Regions from separate parts of the Parabacteroides timonensis genome, predicted to be linked through region 2. Evidence: riboswitches for the same ligand, from Rfam matches in the RefSeq annotation. Region 2 holds a riboswitch; each other region holds the start of a gene.
What was found. A riboswitch is a leader RNA that binds a small molecule or an ion and turns the genes downstream of it on or off. The one in region 2 is predicted to bind cobalamin.
Positions count from the first base shown of each region.

Region 1: it holds a riboswitch for cobalamin, as region 2 does, so the genes downstream of both, BQ7394_RS24460 (TonB-dependent receptor plug domain-containing protein) here and BQ7394_RS12220 (ABC transporter substrate-binding protein) in region 2, are expected to answer to the same signal.
Region 3: it holds a riboswitch for cobalamin, as region 2 does, so the genes downstream of both, BQ7394_RS01335 (cysteine-rich CWC family protein) here and BQ7394_RS12220 (ABC transporter substrate-binding protein) in region 2, are expected to answer to the same signal.
Region 4: it holds a riboswitch for cobalamin, as region 2 does, so the genes downstream of both, BQ7394_RS03845 (TonB-dependent receptor) here and BQ7394_RS12220 (ABC transporter substrate-binding protein) in region 2, are expected to answer to the same signal.

Region 1 covers NZ_LT669941.1:4,274,573-4,280,250, reverse strand. Annotated here, with positions in the region: gene BQ7394_RS24465 (TonB-dependent receptor) at 1-1,521, shown strand, start outside; cobalamin riboswitch at 1,594-1,792, shown strand; gene BQ7394_RS24460 (TonB-dependent receptor plug domain-containing protein) at 1,923-3,983, shown strand; gene BQ7394_RS24455 (sirohydrochlorin cobaltochelatase) at 4,010-5,164, shown strand; gene BQ7394_RS24450 (family 20 glycosylhydrolase) at 5,238-5,678, opposite strand, start outside.
Region 2 covers NZ_LT669941.1:1,140,924-1,146,601, reverse strand. Annotated here, with positions in the region: gene BQ7394_RS12235 (formate--tetrahydrofolate ligase) at 1-118, opposite strand, end outside; gene BQ7394_RS12230 (hypothetical protein) at 511-963, shown strand; gene BQ7394_RS12225 (precorrin-2 C(20)-methyltransferase) at 1,049-1,747, opposite strand; cobalamin riboswitch at 1,885-2,088, shown strand; gene BQ7394_RS12220 (ABC transporter substrate-binding protein) at 2,138-3,298, shown strand; gene BQ7394_RS12215 (iron ABC transporter permease) at 3,308-4,345, shown strand; gene BQ7394_RS12210 (ABC transporter ATP-binding protein) at 4,348-5,346, shown strand; gene BQ7394_RS12205 (hypothetical protein) at 5,449-5,678, shown strand, end outside.
Region 3 covers NZ_LT669940.1:125,656-131,333, reverse strand. Annotated here, with positions in the region: gene BQ7394_RS01350 (acyl-CoA carboxylase subunit beta) at 1-269, opposite strand, end outside; gene BQ7394_RS01345 (acyl-CoA carboxylase biotin carboxyl carrier protein subunit) at 271-792, opposite strand; gene accC (acetyl-CoA carboxylase biotin carboxylase subunit) at 829-2,343, opposite strand; gene BQ7394_RS01335 (cysteine-rich CWC family protein) at 2,345-2,560, opposite strand; cobalamin riboswitch at 2,620-2,818, opposite strand; gene BQ7394_RS01330 (anaerobic ribonucleoside triphosphate reductase) at 3,105-5,312, shown strand; gene nrdG (anaerobic ribonucleoside-triphosphate reductase activating protein) at 5,355-5,678, shown strand, end outside.
Region 4 covers NZ_LT669940.1:786,512-792,189, forward strand. Annotated here, with positions in the region: gene BQ7394_RS03835 (DUF6383 domain-containing protein) at 1-1,564, shown strand, start outside; gene BQ7394_RS03840 (O-acetylhomoserine aminocarboxypropyltransferase/cysteine synthase family protein) at 1,885-3,165, opposite strand; cobalamin riboswitch at 3,284-3,486, shown strand; gene BQ7394_RS03845 (TonB-dependent receptor) at 3,619-5,678, shown strand, end outside.

The DNA of each region.
Region 1 (5,678 bases), 3.1 Mb from region 2:
GTAAATGCCGGTAAATTTTCATCTTATACTTCATACCAGCGCAGGGAAGCGGATAACTGGCAAGTGAATGATCTCGACGAAAACGGCTATAAAACAGGCCGCCCGATGTCTACCGGATTCCTCTCCGACAATATCAGCCAACGTTTTGCTTACAATGCAACCGACCGCTTATCTTTCTACGTACGTGGTAATTACTATGACTATAACACCCGCCGACCGGAAACAGCCACTTACTTTAAGAAAGGAAAGAAGAAAGATGAAAACGGCAACCCGATCTATGAAGAGACACAGGCTTATACCTATAACATGGCGCATGAAACCTACACCTATGGTGCCGGTGCCAAATATATGATCAACAAATCCGCTTACATCGATGCTGACTTCTTTGCCGACAATTACACCTCAAAATATGACTATTTCCTCAAAACCGGAGATTTCGAACGCGGCGATAAAGAAACCCGTAAAGAAACGACTTATTACGATGCAACCGTAAAAGGTATTTTCAAACCTAATACGTGGAATAAAGTATCCACAGGTATCGAGTATATCAATGAAAACTTCAGAAGCCAATCGGATAACATCAGCTTCAAGAGCATGTATACGATTGCACTTTTTGCACAGGATGAAATTACGATACTAAGAAACCTACAGGCCGTATTAGGCGTGCGCTATCTCTACAATGAGAATTTTAAAAACTATGCCACTCCAAATGTTGCCCTTATGTACAAACTCAAAGGATTTAATTTCCGGGCATCGTACGCAACAGGCTTCCGTTCGCCCACATTGTCCCAACTATACGCAACGGACGAATCGAAAACTTCAAGCCGTTATACGATTGGAAACCCCGACCTGAAACCGGAAAAGAGTAATTTCTTTTCACTGAACGGCGAATATACATGCTCACGTTTTTCAATATCGGCCACCGGATTCTACAACGATATTAAAGACATGATCGATTACCGCGTATTAAGCGATGAAGAGATTCACCAGATGGGACTGGATGAGCTTCATGAGAAATTCTCTACCATCCGTCAGCGCGACAATGTGAACCGGGCTAAAATCAAAGGGATCAGTGTAAACGCAAATATTTATGCAGGAGCCGGATTCACCGTAGGCGGAGGTTACATCTACACAGACAGCGAAGCTAAGACACTGGAACACGACAGCAAAACCGGAACTGATATTGTCGTAATTACTCCTGTCGATAAGAGCGTAAAGAATGCAGCCAATGTACATGCACGTTGGGATCATGACTGGAACAACTACCACCTGAATGTAAACCTGAGCGGACATATCCAGGGCGAACGCTATTCCAGCACATACGGCTACGCCCCGAAATACCAGCAATGGGATTTGAACACCCGCCACTCATTCAACCTAGACGCATTTATCCTGGAACCGGGAATCGGTATCGAAAACTTATTTAACAACCGCGACGACCGCCCCTGGAACAGTAATTTCTCCACGATAAACCCCGGACGGGCCGTTTACATTAGTCTGGCTGTGAAATTCAAAAAGTAAAACAGATAGAAATCAAAGACATAGATACTACATTTTTTTAGTAAAAGAATCATATAATAAAATAATGTAGTATCTTTGCACCCACGATTTAGTAATCAGTTTGTTTCGCAGACTGATTCAAGGGAATCCGGTGTAAATCCGGAGCTGTACCTGCAGCTGTAAATCCTCATTATGTTGGTTAGAAGTTCTAATGCCACTGTTTCAATAGTCGAAATGGGAAGGTTTCTAACCAGAGGAAAGCCAGAATACCTGCTAAATTTATTTTATAATAAACACCAAGCTTCCAGGTTCAGAAGTCTGTGTCCATTCGATTATACGTTTACCTACGTAAAAGCCCTTGCGACATTCCTTTTAAGAAGAGAAACTTGATGTTTTATTTATCAAACTAAATAAAACAGAATATGAAGTATCTGCTATTGGCTTTCATTCTACTATGTAGCATGCAATATGCCTATGCGCAAAGTATCCTGAGCAAAGACGGGAAAGAACTGACGGTACAATTAGATGAAGTAGTAATAACCGGAACCGGTACCGAACATTATCTGAAAGACGCTCCCGTACAGACAGAAGTCATTACCAGCAAAGCGCTGGAACAATATCAGGCTCGTAGCATGGAGGACCTTTTGGGAGGACTTTGCCCTTCATTAACCTTTCATGAAGGCGACATGGGCGGACATCTGCAAATGAATGGCCTGGATAATGACTATATCCTGATTCTAATAAACGGCAAACGTATGAACGGGGATGTGGGTGGACAAAGCGATCTCAACCGAATTAATATAGCCGATATCGAGAGAGTCGAAATCGTAAAAGGAGCCTCCTCTTCTTTATATGGTAGCGACGCTATCGCCGGTGTTATTAATATCATCACCAAAAGGAACAGGGAAAAAATCAACGTCACTAATACGACCCGCGTGGGAGAATATGGTGATATACGCCAAAGCAACACGGTCGGCATTCAAATAGGAAAACTGAACTCTACAACTTCTTTCAATTACAAACATACGGATGGTTGGAGAAACACGGATATGGAATGGGACCAGCACCAGTTGAAACCCGGCTCTGTCAGCAAAACTATCAACCGATCGGACAATTATACGATCAACGAATTTCTCTCCTATAAAGTAAATGATAAACTGGAACTGACCGCCGAAGGTTCGCATTACGAACGTTGGTTATATCGTACATTCGGAGCTTATAAGTATTATCCGTATAATTACTATTATCGCAATTATACATTGGCAGGTGGCGCAAAGTGGAAACTAGAAGGCAGGAATTATCTTACTTTCGATATCGATTATGGCAGGTTCGGATATTTTTACGATTACACCCATGATGCCTATACCGATTACTTTATAGATAATAAACGTGTCACCTTTTTTGCCGGTCAACGTCTCAAACAAAAGATACAGAAACAACTGACAGGACAAGCTAAAGGCGTTTTCTATTTCGGAGATTCACATACGCTTAACACTGGTTTGGAGTATTTGTGGGAGAATCTCGAATCGCCTCATCACATGGACAATCGTACTTCAGCATCCGTTTACACCTTATCGGCTTATGCACAGGATGAATGGACACTGGCGGACCGGTTTATCGTCACTGCCGGACTACGCGGTGTATATCATAAAGAATTCGCAGCAAGAGTGACTCCCAAAGTATCCGCCCTTTATAAATTGAACAATTTCAACCTGCGCGGTACATGGTCGCTCGGATTCAAAGCTCCAACCACTCAGGAACTTTATTACGATTATATCGGCACCATGATGGGAAAGCTGAAGGCCTATTATGGGAACAGCGATCTGAAACCGCAGACATCTCAATATGTATCACTTGGAGCAGAGTTTATTTCAGATAAGTTCCAGGCGAGTGTTACCGGATACTATAACAGTATCCATGATATGATCGCTTTGACAACAGTTCCCACTTCAGCAGAAAACAAGCTGCTGGAAGTAGAGGAAACAAAAAAATATAAGAACCTGTCGAAAGCCAGAGTGTATGGCGTGGATTTCTCATTTACATACAAGATAACAAAAGACCTCGCATTAGGAGGCGGATACAGTTATACTGATGCAAAAGCCCTTTATGTGGATGATGAATTTGACCCACGCTACATGCAATATATCCCCATAGATGCTACCTCTAATCACAATGCAACGCTCAACGCGACATGGGGACATACATGGAAACGCTATCGGTTAGGCGTTGGTCTTTACGGGAAATACCAATCCAAACGCTTTTATATGTCGGACGACAATGCGGACGGATATAATATCTGGAGGATCAACACAAGTCATTCGCTGTTGAAGGTCAAACATTGGGATTTGACAGGCAATGTGGGGGTTGATAATATTTTAAACTATATAGACACCACCCCGTTCGGACGCAATCACGGAACAACAAGTCCGGGACGTAATTTCTACCTGTCTATTACAGCCAAGTTCCATAATAGAAACAAGTAAATCAACATCTTTTAAAATTTATATTTATGAACAAATTTAAGTATTGCCTTATGGCTGCCGCCCTTATGACGGTAACAGCTGTCGGATTTACATCCTGCGGCGACGACGATGACGTAGAAAAAACAGACAATCCGGCAGAACCGGTAGTAAAAGCCGCAAAGACGAAAGATACGGCCATTTTACTTTGCTCTTTCGGAAGTACTTATCACGAAGCAACTCACGTTTATGATGAAACTGTCAAAGAATTCAAAGAAGCTTTTCCTGAAGCAGATGTTTATCTGTCTTTTTCATCAAACACTTGTATCGGACGACTGGAAGCTACACGCGATGAAGCTTACTATCATATAGACCAATGGCTGAATGCCTTTGCTGAAGCTGGTTACACGAGAGTTGCCGTACAGTCGTTACACGTTATTCCGGGTGAAGAATATCTTTCTGTTATGAATACTACTGTAAAGAAAAACTTCATGATCCGTGATTATCCAAGTGTAAATGTATTGAAAGGTGCAAACCTGTTAGCTGAAGATGAGGATACAGAAGCTGTTGCAGAAGCTTTGTATAGTCATTACAAAACATCATTGGCTGACAAGCATAATATCTTGTTGCTGATGGGTCACGGAAACCCGAACGACAGCTATAATGCCAACCAGAAATATGCCGATATCGAAGTTGCCATGCAAGCAAAAACAAGCAGCAAAAATGTATTTGTAGGTACTGTGGATTATGGTAAAATGTTATTCTGGCCGTTAAATGAAAAGACAGAGCAACCTCTGGATACTCCTAATCCTGAATGTATTTATTCAAAACTGATGGATTACTGCAAAACAAATAATCTGGAACCGAAAGACATCAATGTATTCCTGGCTCCGTTCATGTCTATTGCCGGTGACCATGCTCACAATGACCTATGGGGTCTGGAAGACGGAGATGACGCTAGTCTGGCTACTCCGCAATCAGATAATTGCTGGCGTCTGAAATTACAATATCTGGGATTCAATATCGACCAGACAGAAACTCACCCTGCCGATCAGACAGATGCAGACCATGGTATTGAAAGCGGATGTAAAATCAAAGCTTTAGGAGACTATCCTGAAATCCGTAAGATCTGGTTAAACCACCTGAAGGAAAACTGGAACGATGCTGATGCATGGGAAAACGGTGAAGGTTATCAACCGGAATAAAGATAAAAAGAAAAGCAGGAACAATCATCCTGCTTTTCTTTTTTATAATAACATATATATGCTCTTCTGTTCTTTACTTGCAATAATTCAATACCTCTACATTCTTAATCGTACTTTTGAAATCGCCGGCCTTCTCTAACGGGAAAACCAGTGTCCGTACATAACTCATAGAGTCTTTTCCGCCATTAAAGAAACGTTTCTGAATATTCAATTCTTCTTTCAGGTCTCCGTTAATATACAAACGTGTAGCTTTTTCATCACCACTGATCGCTACGGATGCTTCCTCTTCGGGATAAAACTGATAATTAAATGTATTCAGATAACCGTCACGGGCAAAACCTAATTTACCGCTGACAGGATCAGACAAATAAAATACGGCATCGGGAGAACGGAATAGTTCTGTGCCTGGTTCTTCTTTGACAGACTGGACATCAAACGAAACTGTATAATGATAACCGATCTCTTTCAAGCCCGTTTTTGTATTCGGTTTTAAAACATCCTGATTGTAAACAGC
Region 2 (5,678 bases):
CTTTGGCGATGTAACGACCATAGTTCTGAACTTCCTCGCGCGGAATGCCTAATCCTGTAGCAACTTCCTTTATTTTGCGAAGGGAAACTTCTCTTGCAATTTCTATATCCGATTTCATGTGCTTATGTAAGTTTAAGAAGGAACAAAAGTATATTATTTTTAATTAAATAACAAAATGTCACAATGAAAGGTTTCCGGTGGGAGTGGAGATATTATATTGCTGTCATATTGATAAAAGATGCTAAAAGAAGAATGGAAACAAATCTTTGTCATCTTAAAGTGGTACTTTTTGATGTATTTGTCATCTTTAGTTGGCAAAAATAATGCATTTAGATAGTTTTGCTCTTAAAGAATTATAAAATATGGATAATAGATTGTTGTGTATAACAAATTGATTAATTTTGTGTCGTCACGATAGCAAAATATAATAAACAGCAGGCTTAGGGTGATAAAAAGAAAGTGTGTAGCGATTTTAAAAACTTCGGTTTATGTAATTAAGGAGATTTGATTATGACAACAATGAGATTTAGTTTGGCAGGTGTAGCTTCAAAAGAGGTAGAAACAGGATCATGGATAAGAACAATTGCAGATTGTTTGGGGATTCATATGTTTTCAAAGATGAGTCCTTCGGTTAGTACGAGTAATGTAGGTTGGGATACAACCAAGCAGAAGGAAATCCAGGATCTTCATCATTATGCCGTCCGCAATTTGATCCCGAAGGCTGGTGTTTACCAGATGGAATTGCTTGAATCGTTGGCACAATCTGCTTCCATATATTCACCGGAAGAAGTTGAATCTCTTTATAATGAAACGAATAAAAAGATCGAAGAGATCAGTAGTCATATTTCAGGTGTGTTGGTAAGTGCGCGTGAGTTGTGTAAGTCAGGGCACCAGAACTGGGAATCTGTTCAGTCACTCCGGTATCATATGAACCGTTTGAGTAACATTATAGAATCAGTATAGTTTTTGCAATACAATATCGATAGATTTTACCTTTAATATCCCCGTCATTTCCCAGAACTACTCTGTTTTAGGCTTATGATGGGGATTATTGTATGATCATCAATGAAAAATAGGGGTACACTTTATCCGCTATAATCTTCTTATCGGAAGTATAATATTCTTTTTCTGTTCCCACATTTTCAAAGTAATGGAACTGTGTCTGCGGATGCTTCCGGATACAGTCGTGTACGGCTTCCACACATTGTGACAGTTTCATAATGACGATTACATATCCGGCATGTATTTTTTCACTCAACTCTTCGGTAGAAGGTGTTCCGGGAATGACAACGATCTGTTCTTCCTGTTTGACAATATGCAACCCAGCTAAGGCTCCTGCTGCAATAAAAGCCGGAATCCCGGCAATACGCTGTACAGCGATCCCAGTGTCTGTAAGTTTGTCGTATATGTATTGTATGGATGAATAGAAACCAGCATCCCCTTCGGCAACGATGACAATCCGTTTACCTATTGCATGGTTTGCCACAGCCTCATTGTATAAACTATCGTAGGCCTTCCAAGCTTCTGTACGGTCTTTACTCATAGGAAGCATAAAGCATTGGATGGCAATTTCATTTATATCTAAAGCACGCACGATATCTGCCGCACGTGAAAGAGAATCTCCCTGCTTATTCCGGGTAGCCGGGCAATAGATTATATCTGCCTGCTGAAGTTGTTTAAGCCCTTTTACAGTGATAAGTTCCGGTTCTCCGGGACCTAATGAAACGAAGCTGATAGGATGTGTCATTTGCTCTTGTTTTATTCGGAGGGCAAAAGTGCTTAAAATAACGGAAGTCTCCAAATAAACTACTGAACAATATCAGGGGTGAAGCGACATTCTCAGTAAATAACAGTTCCGTATGCGAATGGTTCAGTTTTTCTTATTACTTTTGCGCTCGAAATCGGTTCTGTAAAACTCCTGTTCACGGAGACAGATTAAAAGGGAACCGGGTGTAAATCCCGGACAGTCCACGCTGCTGTGAAGCTTTATAAACATCCTGATAATACCTTTTGCCACTGGTCTTTGCGATCGGGAAGGCATTCGGGATGGAAGTAAGTCAGAAGACCTGCCATTTTTTGCATAACGATTGTCCTCGTGGGTTTGGACGGTTTGTGTCGGATAAAAAACAATATGAATATGAACAAGTATTTAGTAGGTTGTTGCCTGGTTACGCTATTGGCTACATCGTGTGCATCAAAAGGAAATCAGCAGGAGAAAGAGAATGTTTCTTCGCAGCAAACGACTATGACGGATAACCGGGTTCAGGTAGCGCCAAAGTATGCCGAAGGTTTTCAGTTGACTTATGCCGACGGTTATGTCCTGATGGATATACATGACCCGCAGAATGAAGAAAGCACGCATTTCCTGTATGCATTGGTTCCCCGTGGGACGAAGCCGGAAGGTATTCCTGCCGATTATACGGTGATCGAAACACCTGTGCGTAGTGCCATTTGTATGACCTCCCTGCAACTCTCCAATTTCATTAAGTTGGGAGCGGAGGATAAGGTAGTCGGTATCACGAGTACACGCCATCTGTTTAATAAGACTATCAATAATCAGTTGAAGGAAGGAAAGACAGCGAAGATCGGGATCGAAGGTAATTTCGATAATGAAGTGATTATGAGTATCAATCCCGACCTGATCCTGATCTCTCCCTTTAAACGTGGCGGATACGAGACGATGAAAGATATCGGTATTCCTCTGATTCCTCATCTGGGATATAAAGAAATGACACCACTGGGACAGGCTGAATGGATTAAGTTTGTCGGTCTGTTACTCGGGATAGAGCAGGAAGCCAATGAGAAATTCTCAGCTATAGAGAACCGCTACAACGAACTGAAAGAGCTGACTGCCGAAGGTAAAGTACAGAAACGTCCTATCGTGTTCAGTGGCGAAATACATGGTGGCAACTGGTATGCAGTAGGAGGAAAGAGTTTCCTTGCACAGCTTTTCAAAGATGCCGGCGCTGATTACTTTTTGAAAGACGACGATCGTTCCGGCGGTGTGACGCTCGACTTCGAGACCGTCTATAACCAGGCCGATGAAGCCGATTACTGGCGTATCGTAAACAGCTATCCGGGAACATATACTTATAAATCCCTGAAAGATCAGGATCCCCGTTATGCAGACTTCCGTGCCTTCAAGGAAAAAGGAGTGATCTACTGTAATATGCGGGAGAAACCTTTTTACGAGAGCATGCCGACTGAGCCGGAGGTTGTATTGGGCGATTTATTGCATATCTTTCATCCGAATCTGCTGCCGGATCACACGCCTGTCTATTATGATTTACTTAAATAAATAGGGACGATGAAGTATTCTAATACTATCCTGATGCTTTTGATCCTTGTCTCGATCGTCGTGTTGTTGTTTCTGAATCTGGTGTTGGGATCTGTTTCGATTCCCTTCCATTCGGTTTGGAATATCATCTGCGGCAATGGAGACGAACCGGTCACCTGGCAGAATATTATCTGGAAATCACGCTTTCCGCAAGCCTTGACGGCATTAGTAGCCGGAGCCGGATTAGCGATCAGCGGGCTTCAGATGCAAACCGTATTCCGTAACCCTTTGGCGGGACCTTCTGTGTTGGGTATCAGCTCCGGTGCAAGTATGGGAGTCGCTTTCGTTGTCTTACTGAGTGGAAGCCTGGGAGGCGTGGCGTTGAGTAAGCTGGGCTTTATGGGAGAGATTGCCTTATCCATTGCGGCCATAGTCGGTTCCTTGTCTGTCATGGCACTGATCGTTTATGTCTCGCAGAAGGTAAAAGGGAATGTGACACTATTGATTATCGGAGTGATGATCGGTTATGTGGCAAATGCCGTGATCGGTGTGTTGAAATTCTTTAGTGTGGAAGAAGATATCCGTGCTTATGTAATCTGGGGGCTGGGAAGCTTCTCACGTGTCTCCGGTAATCAGATGATGCTTTTTGTAGCGATTATGGCTATCCTGATCCCTCTTTCATTTCTATTGATAAAGACATTAAACCTGATGCTTCTCGGCGACGGTTATGCCCGTAACCTGGGACTGAATATCAAACGGGCACGCCTGCTCGTTATCACCTCTGCCGGTGTATTGACTGCTATCGTGACCGCTTACTGTGGTCCGATCGTCTTCCTGGGACTTGCTGTTCCTCATCTTTGCCGTGCCATTTTCCAGACCTCCGATCATCGCATACTGATGCCCGGTGTCTTATTTGTGGGGGCAGCCCTGGCATTGGCTTGTAACCTGATTGCACGTATGCCGGGATTCGAGGGAGCTTTGCCGGTCAACTCGGTAACCGCATTGGTCGGTGCTCCGGTCGTTGCTTCCGTATTATTCCGCAGACGTAAAAACGAACTGAACGAATGAGTATGAAAGAGGCAACTATTCAGATAAACGATCTCTCTATCGGCTATCATTCCAAGAATGATACAAAGCTGGTAGCTAGCCATATAACGACAACAATCTACAGTGGCGAATTAACCTGTCTATTGGGAGCCAATGGCGTCGGGAAGTCTACTTTATTACGTACCTTGTCCGCTTTTCAGCCTCGTATATCCGGCGAAATAGCACTACTGTCCCGCGATATACAGGACTATAGTGATAAGGAGCTTAGCACTATAGTGGGAGTGGTACTGACAGATAAGTGTGAGATACGTAACATGACTGTCCGGGAATTGATCGGGATGGGACGCAGTCCGTACACCGGTTTTTGGGGACGGTTAGGGAAAGAAGACAAGCAGATCGTAGAAGAATCTATCTCCCTGGTCCGTATCGAGAACCTTGCTTCACGCATGGTGCACACCCTTTCCGACGGTGAACGGCAGAAGGTCATGATCGCCAAAGCGCTGGCGCAGGAGACACCTGTTATCTTTCTCGATGAACCGACGGCTTTTCTCGATTTTCCCAGTAAAGTCGAGATCATGCAATTGTTGCATAGCCTTACCCGTTCCACCAATAAAACGATTTTCCTTTCCACTCACGATCTCGAACTGGCCCTTCAGATAGCCGATAAGATCTGGCTGATGGATAGGGAGAAAGGGATCAGTACCGGTACACCCGAAGACCTGGCATTGAGTGGTTCTCTGAGCGGTTTCTTTGCCCGTAAAGGGATTGTCTTCGATATGGAAACCGGATTGTTCCGTATCGACAACCAATACGATAAGAAAATCCGTCTTGTCGGTGACGGCCAGAAATATGCAATGGTGCGTAAGGCTCTTTTGCGAAACGGCATTTATGCCGGTTCCGAAATAGAATCGGAGAGCTGGATCGATGCCGGTGATACCGCAACATCTGCCATCACCCTTTATTTTTCGAACGGGCAGCAGCGACAGGTTGCTTCCATCGAAGAATTATTGTTATCTCTGTAATCTGTCAACTGTCACTTGTCAACTGTCAACTGAAATATGTTAACAGGATAAACTTTTCTCATTTCGTTTGTTATATAGAGGTAATTCAAAATATTAAACGTCATGAAAAAGTATTTCTTGTTTGCCTTTCTCGTCTCTGCATGGGCATTTACCTCCTGTGATAATGATGACGCTCCCGATATCGATGCGGATGTTCCCTTTTATCAGAATCTGGGTGTCGCTTACGATGTGACCAATAATACGACGCGTGTCGGAGCTAATTTCAATAAACTGGATAGTGCCGGCATTAATATCAGATTGAACGGTCCGGCTTCCATTACAATCAATGGTAA
Region 3 (5,678 bases), on a different contig from region 2:
ACAAATACCTGCCGCCCGTCTATCTTTCCATAGCCGGACACGATACCATCTCCCGGGATCTTATTCTTATCCATACCGAAGTTCGTACAGCGATGGACAACAAACTTATCCAATTCGTTAAATGTACCTTTGTCCAGCAACATATCGATACGTTCGCAGGCAGTCATCCGTCCGGATTCGTGTTGCTTTTCTATACGTGCAATCCCTCCTCCCTGTGAAGCCGCATTGTCACGTTCTTCAAAGGTTTTATACAATTGTTCCTTTCCCATTTTATTCTTCCTTATCTTTTATTACGTCCAACGTCAGAAGAACCTGGTTGCTTGCCACCGAGTCTCCTTCTTTTACCAGCACCTCACGCACCTTACAGGTTGAACTAACCTTATAATTACTCTGCATTTTCATCGCTTCTATCACTACGACAATATCGCCGGCTTCCAGGCTGTCGCCTTTCTGCACCAGGACTTTCATTACTTTTCCCGGCATCGGGGAAACGATTTTGTTATCCTGACGTTCTTCACCGCCCTTACGCATACGCAGATACTTAGTCTGCGAATCCACAATATCAACATTATATGACAGGAAATGCGTATTCACCGTATAATTCTTGCCTCCTTCACCACGAATCAACTCGGCATTATACGAAATACCATTATGCAAGATCGAACAGGCTCCGTTCTCCGCCATCATAATATCGACTTCATAAGGAACACCGTCAATCGTCAACTGAACCTTATTCCCTTCTTTACTGACCAGCGAAACATCCGCCACTCTTTTTCCTATATGTATTTCCATAACGAATAATTTTCTAATGTACTACTATGCCAATCATTAAATACGTAAGACCCCCTTTTGCAGGCCGAACTCACGCCAGCGGCTGATCGGACGATTGTCGGATCCCTGCCCGGACTTATTTTCTTCTAGGTTGATCAGATAATCCATATAAGCGGCAATCATAGCTACATTTTCGGTTTCCGTGCCACTTTCACTTACCGGATGCTGCAATTGTTCTGCATGCTTTTCAATAAAAGAAGTATCATATTTCCCTTTCACAAAATCGGAAGAATCCATGATGCGGCGCAGATAACTGATATTTGTTTTCAGACCGGTGATCTTGTACTCATGTAACACACGCCGCATCCGTTCGATAGCATACTGGCGTGTCGTCGCCCATACGATCAGCTTTCCAATCATCGGGTCATAGTAAACAGGAATTTCATATCCTTCATACACATAACTGTCTACACGGACACCAATACCATTGGGTTCTGTCAGTTGGCGTATAACACCGGGCGAAGGCATAAAACCGGCATCGGTATCTTCGGCACAGATACGGCATTCGATCGCATGACCACGCTGTACAATATCTTCCTGCCGGATATGGAGCGGTTCGTTGTTTGCCACCCTAATCTGTTCTTTCACCAGATCGACACCCAATACCTCTTCCGTAATAGGATGTTCCACCTGCAAGCGGGTATTCATCTCCAAAAAATAAAAATTCCGGTGCTTATCTACCAGAAACTCGATAGTACCTGCTCCGGAATAATTAACGGCCTTTGCTGCTGCAACTGCCTTTTCTCCCATATTTTTCCGTAACTCAACCGTAATAAACGGAGAAGGACTCTCTTCTACAATCTTCTGGTTACGACGTTGAACCGAACATTCACGTTCACACAGGTGGATCACATTTCCATGGTTATCACCCAATATCTGGAACTCGATATGATGTGGTTCTTCCACGAACTTCTCCAGATAAACCGTATCGTCACCAAAAGAGGAAAGAGATTCCGAGCGGGCAGAGTTATAAGCCTCCTCCACTTCATTCTCATTATGAATCAGGCGCATCCCTTTTCCACCGCCTCCCATAGAAGCTTTCAGCATCACCGGGAAACCGATCTCTTTACATATACGAAGCGCTTCCGCTGCGTCCTGCAGAGGTTGTTGGGTACCCGGAACTACCGGAACACCAGCCGCAATCATCCGCTTACGAGCCGAGATCTTATCGCCCATTGCTTCCATCGTTTCTGCTGTAGGACCGATAAATATAATATTCTCCTCTTTGCACCGCCTGGCAAAATCGGCATTCTCGGAAAGAAAACCATACCCCGGGTGAATGGCATCTGCCTGATGCTCTTTTGCTGCCCGGATAATCTTTTCTATATCCAGATAACTCTCTTTGGATGCAGCAGGTCCTATCAGACAAGCCTCATCTGCATACAAGACATGACGCGCTGCCCGGTCGGCTTCCGAGAACACAGCCACCGACTGTATTCCCATCTCCCGGCAGGAGCGCATAACGCGTACGGCGATCTCACCGCGGTTCGCTACCAATACTTTTTGAATCATATTAATGTTTTAACCGTTTATAACGAGGATTCACTTCACATGCATAGAAGTATTTCTTTATTTCATTCAGGCATGCACTGCACAGGCACCCCGGATAATGCAATTTCACATAGGCTAGCTGAAGCTCGTCCAGCTTTACGGGCGCACAATGACAAGCGGATATATCATCCACCCGGCAAACAAAGGAGATACCACAACGCGGACAATCTTTCTCCATGATCTGATATTTTTTATAATAAACAATCTTTTCGAACCCGTATCCTAACCCACGAGGATATGAGCCTTTAATGAATGGCAGGTCTTCTGACTTACTCCCATTCTGAAGCCTTCCCGACCTTCGTCAGTGGCATAAGTTGTTTTCAGAATGTTGAACGGAGCTTCACAGCAGCGGGACTGTCCGGGATTTACACCCGATTCCCTTTTAATCTGTATCACCCGACCAGATAATACAGAACCGATTCGGCGACAAATGTAGAGAATTTATTACACATTTTACTCCAAATTGTGCATATTTTTTATTGGAACACATAAGAGGCTGATAATACAACAGTTAGAAGAGAGCTCATCCTTGACTATCCTTTTTGGGAAAACATTTTTACTTCAAAAATCAAAAAGTTTTCCACTTTTACTAATTTCATATCTAACAATCAGATGTTTGACATAATTTAACTCGTTAAAAGTTTTCCAAAAAGAACACCATATATAGTTTAAACATACCTTTGTCTAAGTAAAAACAACATAAATATATTATCAATTTTATCATGATACAAACAGTTATCAAACGGGATGGACGTATCGTCGGATTTAATGAGGAGAAGATAGTAACAGCGATACGAAAAGCCATGCTGCATACAGAAAATGGGGAGGATTTGCAGCTGATCCGCCAGATTACGGATCATATTTCATTCAAAGGAGAACCGCAAATGACAGTCGAAGCGATACAGGACGCAGTCGAACTGGAACTAATGAACAGTAGCCGTAAGGACGTTGCACAGAAATATATCGCTTACCGCAATCAGCGCAGTGTTGCCCGTAAAGCTAAAACACGCGATATGTTCCTGGAGATTATCAACATCAAATCGAACGATATCACGCGCGAAAATGCCAATATGAATGCAGATACCCCTGCAGGCATGATGATGAAATTCTCCAGTGAAACCACCAAACCGTTTGTCGACGATTACCTGTTGAGTGAAGAGGTAAAAGAGGCCGTTGCAAACAACTACCTGCACATTCATGATAAAGATTATTACCCGACCAAGAGCCTGACATGCGTTCAGCATCCGCTGGACCGCATCCTTAAATATGGATTCTCTGCCGGACATGGCGAATCACGCCCGGCAAAACGCATCGAGACAGCCAGCATCCTGGGCTGCATCTCCCTGGAAACAGCTCAGAACGAAATGCACGGCGGACAGGCTATCCCCGCTTTCGACTTCTATCTGGCTCCTTACGTACGTAACAGCTTTATTGAAGAGATCAAGAACCTGGAAGACCTGAACGGCGTGAATTACTCACATCTGTATAATAAAGAACTGGACGACTATGTAACGCGTCCGCTGGATGGCCTGAGCGGTGACAAACGGATCATACAGCATGCTATTAATAAAACTGTCAGCCGTGTCCATCAGTCGATGGAAGCTTTCATTCACAATATGAACACCATTCATTCACGCGGTGGTAACCAGGTGGTGTTCAGCTCTATCAACTACGGCACGGATACTTCAGCCGAAGGGCGTTGCATCATTCGTGAGATATTGAAAAGTACTTATCGTGGTGTCGGCAACGGCGAAACGGCTATCTTCCCGATCCAGATATGGAAAAAGAAACGTGGCGTCAGCTATCTGCCGGAAGACCGCAACTATGACTTGTACGAACTGGCATGTAAAGTGACTGCCCGCCGTTTCTTCCCGAACTTCCTGAACCTGGATGCTACATTCAACCAGCATGAAGACTGGAAAGCGGACGACCCACAACGCTATATGTATGAGGTAGCAACCATGGGATGCCGTACCCGTGTATTCGAGAACCGCTTCGGACCGAAGACTTCCATCGGACGCGGAAACATTTCTTTCTCGACTATCAACATCGTACGCCTGGCTATAGAATGCATGAGTATAGAAGATAAAGAACTTCGTATCGCCCGCTTCTTTGCCAAGCTAGACGAAATGCTGGAAATTACTGCACGCCAGTTGCACGAACGTATGGAATTCCAGAAAACAGCTTATGCCAAACAGTTCCCGTTGCTGATGACTTCACTTTGGCTGGGTAGTGAGAAGTTAAAACCGACAGATACGATCGCCCCGGTTATCAACCAGGGTACACTGGGTATCGGATTCATCGGACTGGCTGAATGCCTGGTTGCCCTGACTGGCAAACATCATGGAGAAGATGCGGCTTCACAGGAACTCGGTTTGAAAATCGTCACTTATATGCGCGACCGCGTAAATCAGTTCTCGGAACAATACCAGCATAATTACAGTGTACTTGCCACTCCGGCAGAAGGACTTTCCGGCAAATTTACGGCACGCGACCGCAAGAAATTCGGAGCACTGCCAGGTATCACCGATCGTGAATATTATACCAACTCCAACCACGTTCCGGTATATTATAAATGCAGCGCCCGTCATAAAGCAGAGGTAGAAGCTCCTTATCACGCATTAACTGGTGGCGGCCATATTTTCTATGTTGAAATAGACGGCGATGCAACCCATAACCCGGAAGTGATTATGAAAGTGGTCGATATGATGGACAAATATAATATCGGATACGGCTCGGTAAACCATAACCGTAACCGTTGCCTGGATTGCGGTTATGAAAATGCAGATGCCCACATGGAAGAATGTCCGAAGTGCGGTAGCAAGCATCTGGATAAGTTGCAGCGTATCACCGGTTACCTGGTAGGCACAACCGACCGCTGGAACAATGCCAAACTTGCCGAATTAAATGATCGCATTATTCATAATTGATAATTTTCATTAGCATATTAATTTATTGACACATTATTTTTTATGCTTTCAATCATAGACATTATAGAAGATACAACCGTAGACGGTCCGGGATTCCGGACCGCTATCTACGCTGCCGGATGCCCGAATCAATGCCCGGGTTGCCACAATCCGGAGTCATGGGATATAAAGAAAGGTAAACCAACCCCGACGGAAGAAATATTGGACAAAGTTCTGGCCGACGAATTTGCCGACGTTACATTTAGCGGCGGTGATCCGATGTTCCAACCGGAAGAATTTACCAAACTGGCTCGTGCCATTAAAGAAAAAAGCCAGAAAAATATTTGGTGCTACACGGGATATAAGTTTGAAAAACTATTGGAAAAC
Region 4 (5,678 bases), on a different contig from region 2:
TACAACAGCTAAACCTAACGCAGGAATCGCAACTAGCGAAACTTTAGGTTACAAAGCTTTGGATTACGATGCATTGATCGAAAACATCTTCTCTCTGAAGTATTTCAACGGTTTGAACGCTGGCAACTTTGTAGAAGTATCTAAAGATGCTGCTATGGCTATCAATCCTAATACAGAAACTGCTGATGCTGTGAAGTTCGTATTCGAACCGGTATTGGATAAAGATGGAAAAGCTCCGGCTAAGAACGAATTCGGTTTTGATGGAACTGTAGCAAATGTAAAGAATCTGTACAGAATTGCTTATAAGGTTAAATTGTATAACCCGGGTAAGGAAGATTTATATCTGAAAGCAAACGGTAAAGACGGTTATGAACTGATCTCTGAAACAGCAGATGTAAAGGGTACTTCATTCTTCTTCAAAGAAAATAATATGTTGGATGTAGAAGGTGATACAACTTGCTACTACGCATTGGTTCAGGAAGATTTATCTACGGTTTCTGGTGTTAAACACCCGTCTCTGATCCTTTCTGTTGAAGAAATTGACACAGAAAACAGTGTTGCTACATTTGCATTCGACGAAGGTTTGAAACCATTGTATCGTCGTATTGGCAAGACAGTTGCTGATAATTTGAAAGATATGGCTGTTGATACTGCTAAATTCTACATGTCTAACGAACCGACTCGTTTCTTGTATGAAAACTCTGTAAACCGTACAGCTGAAAACGGTACTGAAATTGCAAAAGATAGCCTGAACTTCTTAGGTGTTATCAACAAAGCAGACCGTCCTGAAAATAGCATGTTGCCTATCTTTATTGATACAGCTTATGTTCGTGGTGAAACATCAATGCCTCAGTATATGTTAGCTTTAGGTGTAGAATATACTCCTGCTGGTAAATATAACACTTGTCCGGATAAGATTGAAAATTGTCACCAACATCCGACAATTGATACAAAAGCTTTTAGAACAGGTCGTTATTTGGTAGCTTTGGATGACTCTGCAGCTGTTGCTCCAATCAAATATCAGGATAAATTCCGTTTGGCATTCGTTGATGCTAAACATATTGAAGATACTCTGGTTATTGTAAGCTCTAAATATACAGGTTCTGAGAAGTTTGCAGGTAAAGATTCTATCAAACTTGACAACGATAAAGTATTGAACGCTGCAACATTTGCATTCCGTATCGTTGATGGTAGCGAAAATGGTGACTTCTATATTGAAGCAGTTAAAAATGCAGATAAGAAACCTCAATATGTTCGTGTACACAATGGTGTTCCTGTATTGGTTAGTGAAATCAGCGAAGCTGCTGTATTCAATATTACTAAGACTAGCGAAGATCCTGTTGCTAACGAAACAATCGGTACAACTACTGTAAGTGTAATTGCTGGTAACGGTGATATCACAATCAAGGGTGCTGCTGGTAAGAAAGTTGCTATCAGCAACGTTCTTGGTCAGACAATCGCTAACACAGTTCTTTCTTCTGACGACGCTACAATCTCTGCTCCTGCTGGTGTAGTTGTAGTAGCTGTTGAAGGCGAAGCTGCTGTTAAAGCAATCGTTAAATAAGAAATAAATAATAATTAAAAGAATGCTTCTCTACTCTTCCCTTCGGGGAAGGGTGAGTAGCCTGTGAAGGTGAACAGATTGGAAGCGCAATTTTAGTAATAAAAATAAAATAAAGTTCATCCATGAGTACCACTGTGAAGTGAGGAAATGGACAAAAAAACAACCCCGTCGATATTTATTGTCGATGGGGTTTTGTTTTTAAAGAGCTCCAGGAAACTGAGTCTATTATGTTAAATAGAAAAACCGTATTATATAGAAGACGATTCCTGACGGAAAGCATCTTTCATATAATACGGTTGTCTTATATGAACTAATAATTCTTATTGATTCAAAGCCTGCTCAATATCCGCAATAATATCGTCCGCACTTTCGATACCGACAGAGAAACGGATCAGATCCGGAGCAATACCGGCTTCCTTCAACTGTTCGTCTGTCAGCTGGCGGTGTGTATGGCTTGCCGGGTGAAGCACACAAGTACGTGCGTCTGCTACGTGAGTAACGATAGCTGCCAGCTTCAAGCTATCCATGAACTTGATAGAAACCTCACGTCCACCTTTCAGGCCGAATGACAACACGCCACATGAACCGTTCGGCAGATATTTCTTTGTCAGGTCATAATACTTATTCCCTTCCAGATCCGGATAGTTCACCCAAGCAACCTTGTCGCAGTTCTGTAACCATTTAGCAACAGCCAATGCATTTTTACAATGCTGTGGCATACGTAAATGCAATGTTTCCAGACCCAAATTCAACAGGAATGCATTCTGTGGAGACTGGATAGAACCCAGGTCGCGCATCAGCTGGCTGGTTGCTTTCGTGATATAAGCCATCTTGCCGAATGTCTTTGTATAAGTCAGTCCGTGATAAGATTCGTCCGGCTGGCAAAGGCCCGGATATTTGTCGGCATGTGCTTCCCAGTCGAAGTTGCCGCTGTCGACGATACAACCACCGACAGCAGTCGCGTGTCCGTCCATATATTTAGTTGTAGAATGTGTTACGATATCAGCACCCCATTCGAACGGACGGCAGTTGATCGGTGTTGCGAATGTATTGTCGACGATCAAAGGCACACCGTGGCTATGAGCGATACGGGCAAACTTCTCAATATCCAACACCATTACTCCCGGATTGGAGATCGTTTCGCCGAACAATAACTTTGTATTCGGACGGAAAGCCTTACCGATCTCTTCTTCGCTGGCATCCTGATCGATGAAAGTGCATTCGATACCCAACTTCTTCAAGGTAACGGACAGCAAGTTGTATGTACCTCCATAAATACCAGTTGCACTTACAATATGATCGCCGGCTTCACAAATATTGAAACAGGCAAAGAAATTGGCCGCCTGTCCCGATGAAGTCAACATGGCGGCAACACCACCTTCCAACGCCGCTATTTTGGATGCTACGGCATCATTTGTCGGGTTTTGCAGGCGGGTATAAAAATAACCACTCTCTTCCAGGTCGAACAATTTAGCCATCTGTTCGCTGGTTTCATACTTGAATGTAGTACTCTGATAGATAGGAAGTACACGAGGCTCTCCCTTTTTAGGTTGCCAACCACCTTGTACACACAAAGTTGCCGGCTTGAATGAATTGCTCATATTTTTTATGTTTGCTATGTAATTATATTCTGCAGACAAAAGTAAAGAATAGTTTGTTCTGTTTACACAAATCTTCGATCAATTATAAAAAATACACTATTGTTTCAAAATAATCTGTACCTTTGTACCCAATTTTGGTGTCACGTTTCCAATTCCACGGAAAAGTGATGAAAAGGGAATCAGGTGAAAATCCTGAACAGACCCGCTGCTGTAAGCTCCGCCAAAGTCTTTGAGCACGACTCAATCCACTGTTCGCAATGAATGGGAAGGACGTTCAAAGATGGAGTAAGTCAGAAGACCTGCCAAGATAACAAGTTTAAAGCTTTCGGGAGATAAGGCTAAAAAACATATGAGAAAGAACATTCATCTACTTACCGGAGGTTCTGCCTGTTCATGTGTTCTATTGTTTCTTTCATCGAAAGCATGTAAAAAACAATTAATGAATTTGGTGAAATGAGAGGTTTCATGCATGTACTTCTGTTATTGATTTGTTTGTTCCCTGTAAGTCTGGCGGCACAGAATAAAGTGATTTTATCCGGCGAAGTAAAAGAAAAGGATGGGACACCACTCCCGTTGGCTACTGTCGCTATAGAAAATACGACTTCGGGAACGTATACCGACGATCGGGGACGTTATTCATTGTCGGTAACTCCCGGTAAACGTACCCTTATAATTAGGCTGTTAGGTTACAACACCATAAAAACCGTTGTCGATATCCGTAAAAATACGACAATGAATTTCACAATGGAAGAAAACTCCATAACCCTGAATTCGGTTGAAGTATACGGTAAAACGAAAACCCAACAGGTAAAAGAAAGTGCTTTTTCTGTCAATGCGTTGGATGTTAAACCACAGATCAACACACTTAAGAATCTGAATGAAATGGTGAACCGGACAACCGGCATTAAGATCCGGGAAGAAGGTGGAGTCGGTTCAGACTTTGACTTGTCTATCAACGGAATGTCGGGTAACTCCGTCCGTTATTTTATCGACGGAATGCCTTTGGACGCCAAAGGCAGCGGTGTTTCACTGGCTAACCTGCCTGTTAATATCATCGACCGGATCGAAATTTATAAAGGAGTGGTACCAGCCAGCCTGGGAGCAGATGCGTTGGGAGGAGCAATCAACATTATTACTAACCAGGTGAAGAAGAATTACCTGGATGTTTCGTACGGTATCGGTTCTTTCCATACACACAAGGCTGATTTGAATGCACAATTTGTAGATCCAAAGACAGATTTGATCATCAGGCCGACTATCGGAGTCAATTATTCGAAGAATGATTATAAGATGAAGGATGTTGAAGTGTGGGATGAAAGTGCACGTGATTTTGTATTGGTAGACCGTAAACGTTTTCATGATGATTATTTCTCTTTTCTGGGACAATTGGAAGTCGGGTTTGTCAATAAATCCTGGGCAGATGCATTCTTTATTTCAGGTTCTTATTCTAAAGTAAATAAAGATTTGCAGACCGGGTCTATCCAAAGTAAAGTATATGGTATGGCAGAAAGAAAGGTAGATGCCTGGAATATTTCAGCTCGTTACCTGAAGCAGGATTTTTTGATCAAAGATTTAAAATTAAATGCCTCTCTTTCGCATACCTGGGATCATTCACTGACAGTCGATACTGCATTTCGTAAATATGACTGGAATGGAGATTACATCAATAGTTCACGAAACGAAATTACCGGACGTGACCGTTCGTTACGTCATTATAAACGTCCGCTGACCATTATCCGTACCAACTTAGATTACCGCTTTAACAACAATCATTCTCTTAACCTGAATTATTTGTTAAGCCGTACAGGAAATGACCGTTATGACGAGATCGATACCGAATTTGAACCATCGAATGACGTGTTGGCAAAACACATTTTAGGTCTGTCATACAATCAGTCGTTTTTTAGTGGGAAGATGGATAACACATTCTTTGTAAAAGATTATATCAATCATTTGGATATCCAGCAACAAGATTTATACTGGATTACCGGTTCTAACAGTATGCCTTCTTCTTCTACAAAAAATAATATAGGTTACGGCCTTGGTACACGTTACTCTTTTTGGGAAGAATTATCATTGAAAGCTTCCTACGAGCATAGTGTGCGACTTCCCTTGGCCCGTGAATTACTCGGTAACGGTACAACGATCTATCCGAATGTTAAATTGAATCCGGAGAGCAGTAACAATGTCAATCTGGGTACTTATGGAACAGTTCGCCTGGCACCCGGTCATCTTTTATATTATGAAGCAAACGGATTTTATAGGAATGTGGAAGACTACATTCATGCTGTCATTTCTGAAGCAGAAGGTATGATGCAATATGAGAATGTATCGAGTGTTGATATCAAAGGAGTAGAGGGTGAAGTTCGTTATACCTGGAAAGATTGTCTGCAAGCAATAGTCAATTGTAGTTACCAGGATGCCCGTGATAAACAGGAATATAAAGCAGATGGAAAGCCGTCTATCTCTTATAATAATAAAGTACCGAATCGTCCGTGGCTTTTCAGTAATGC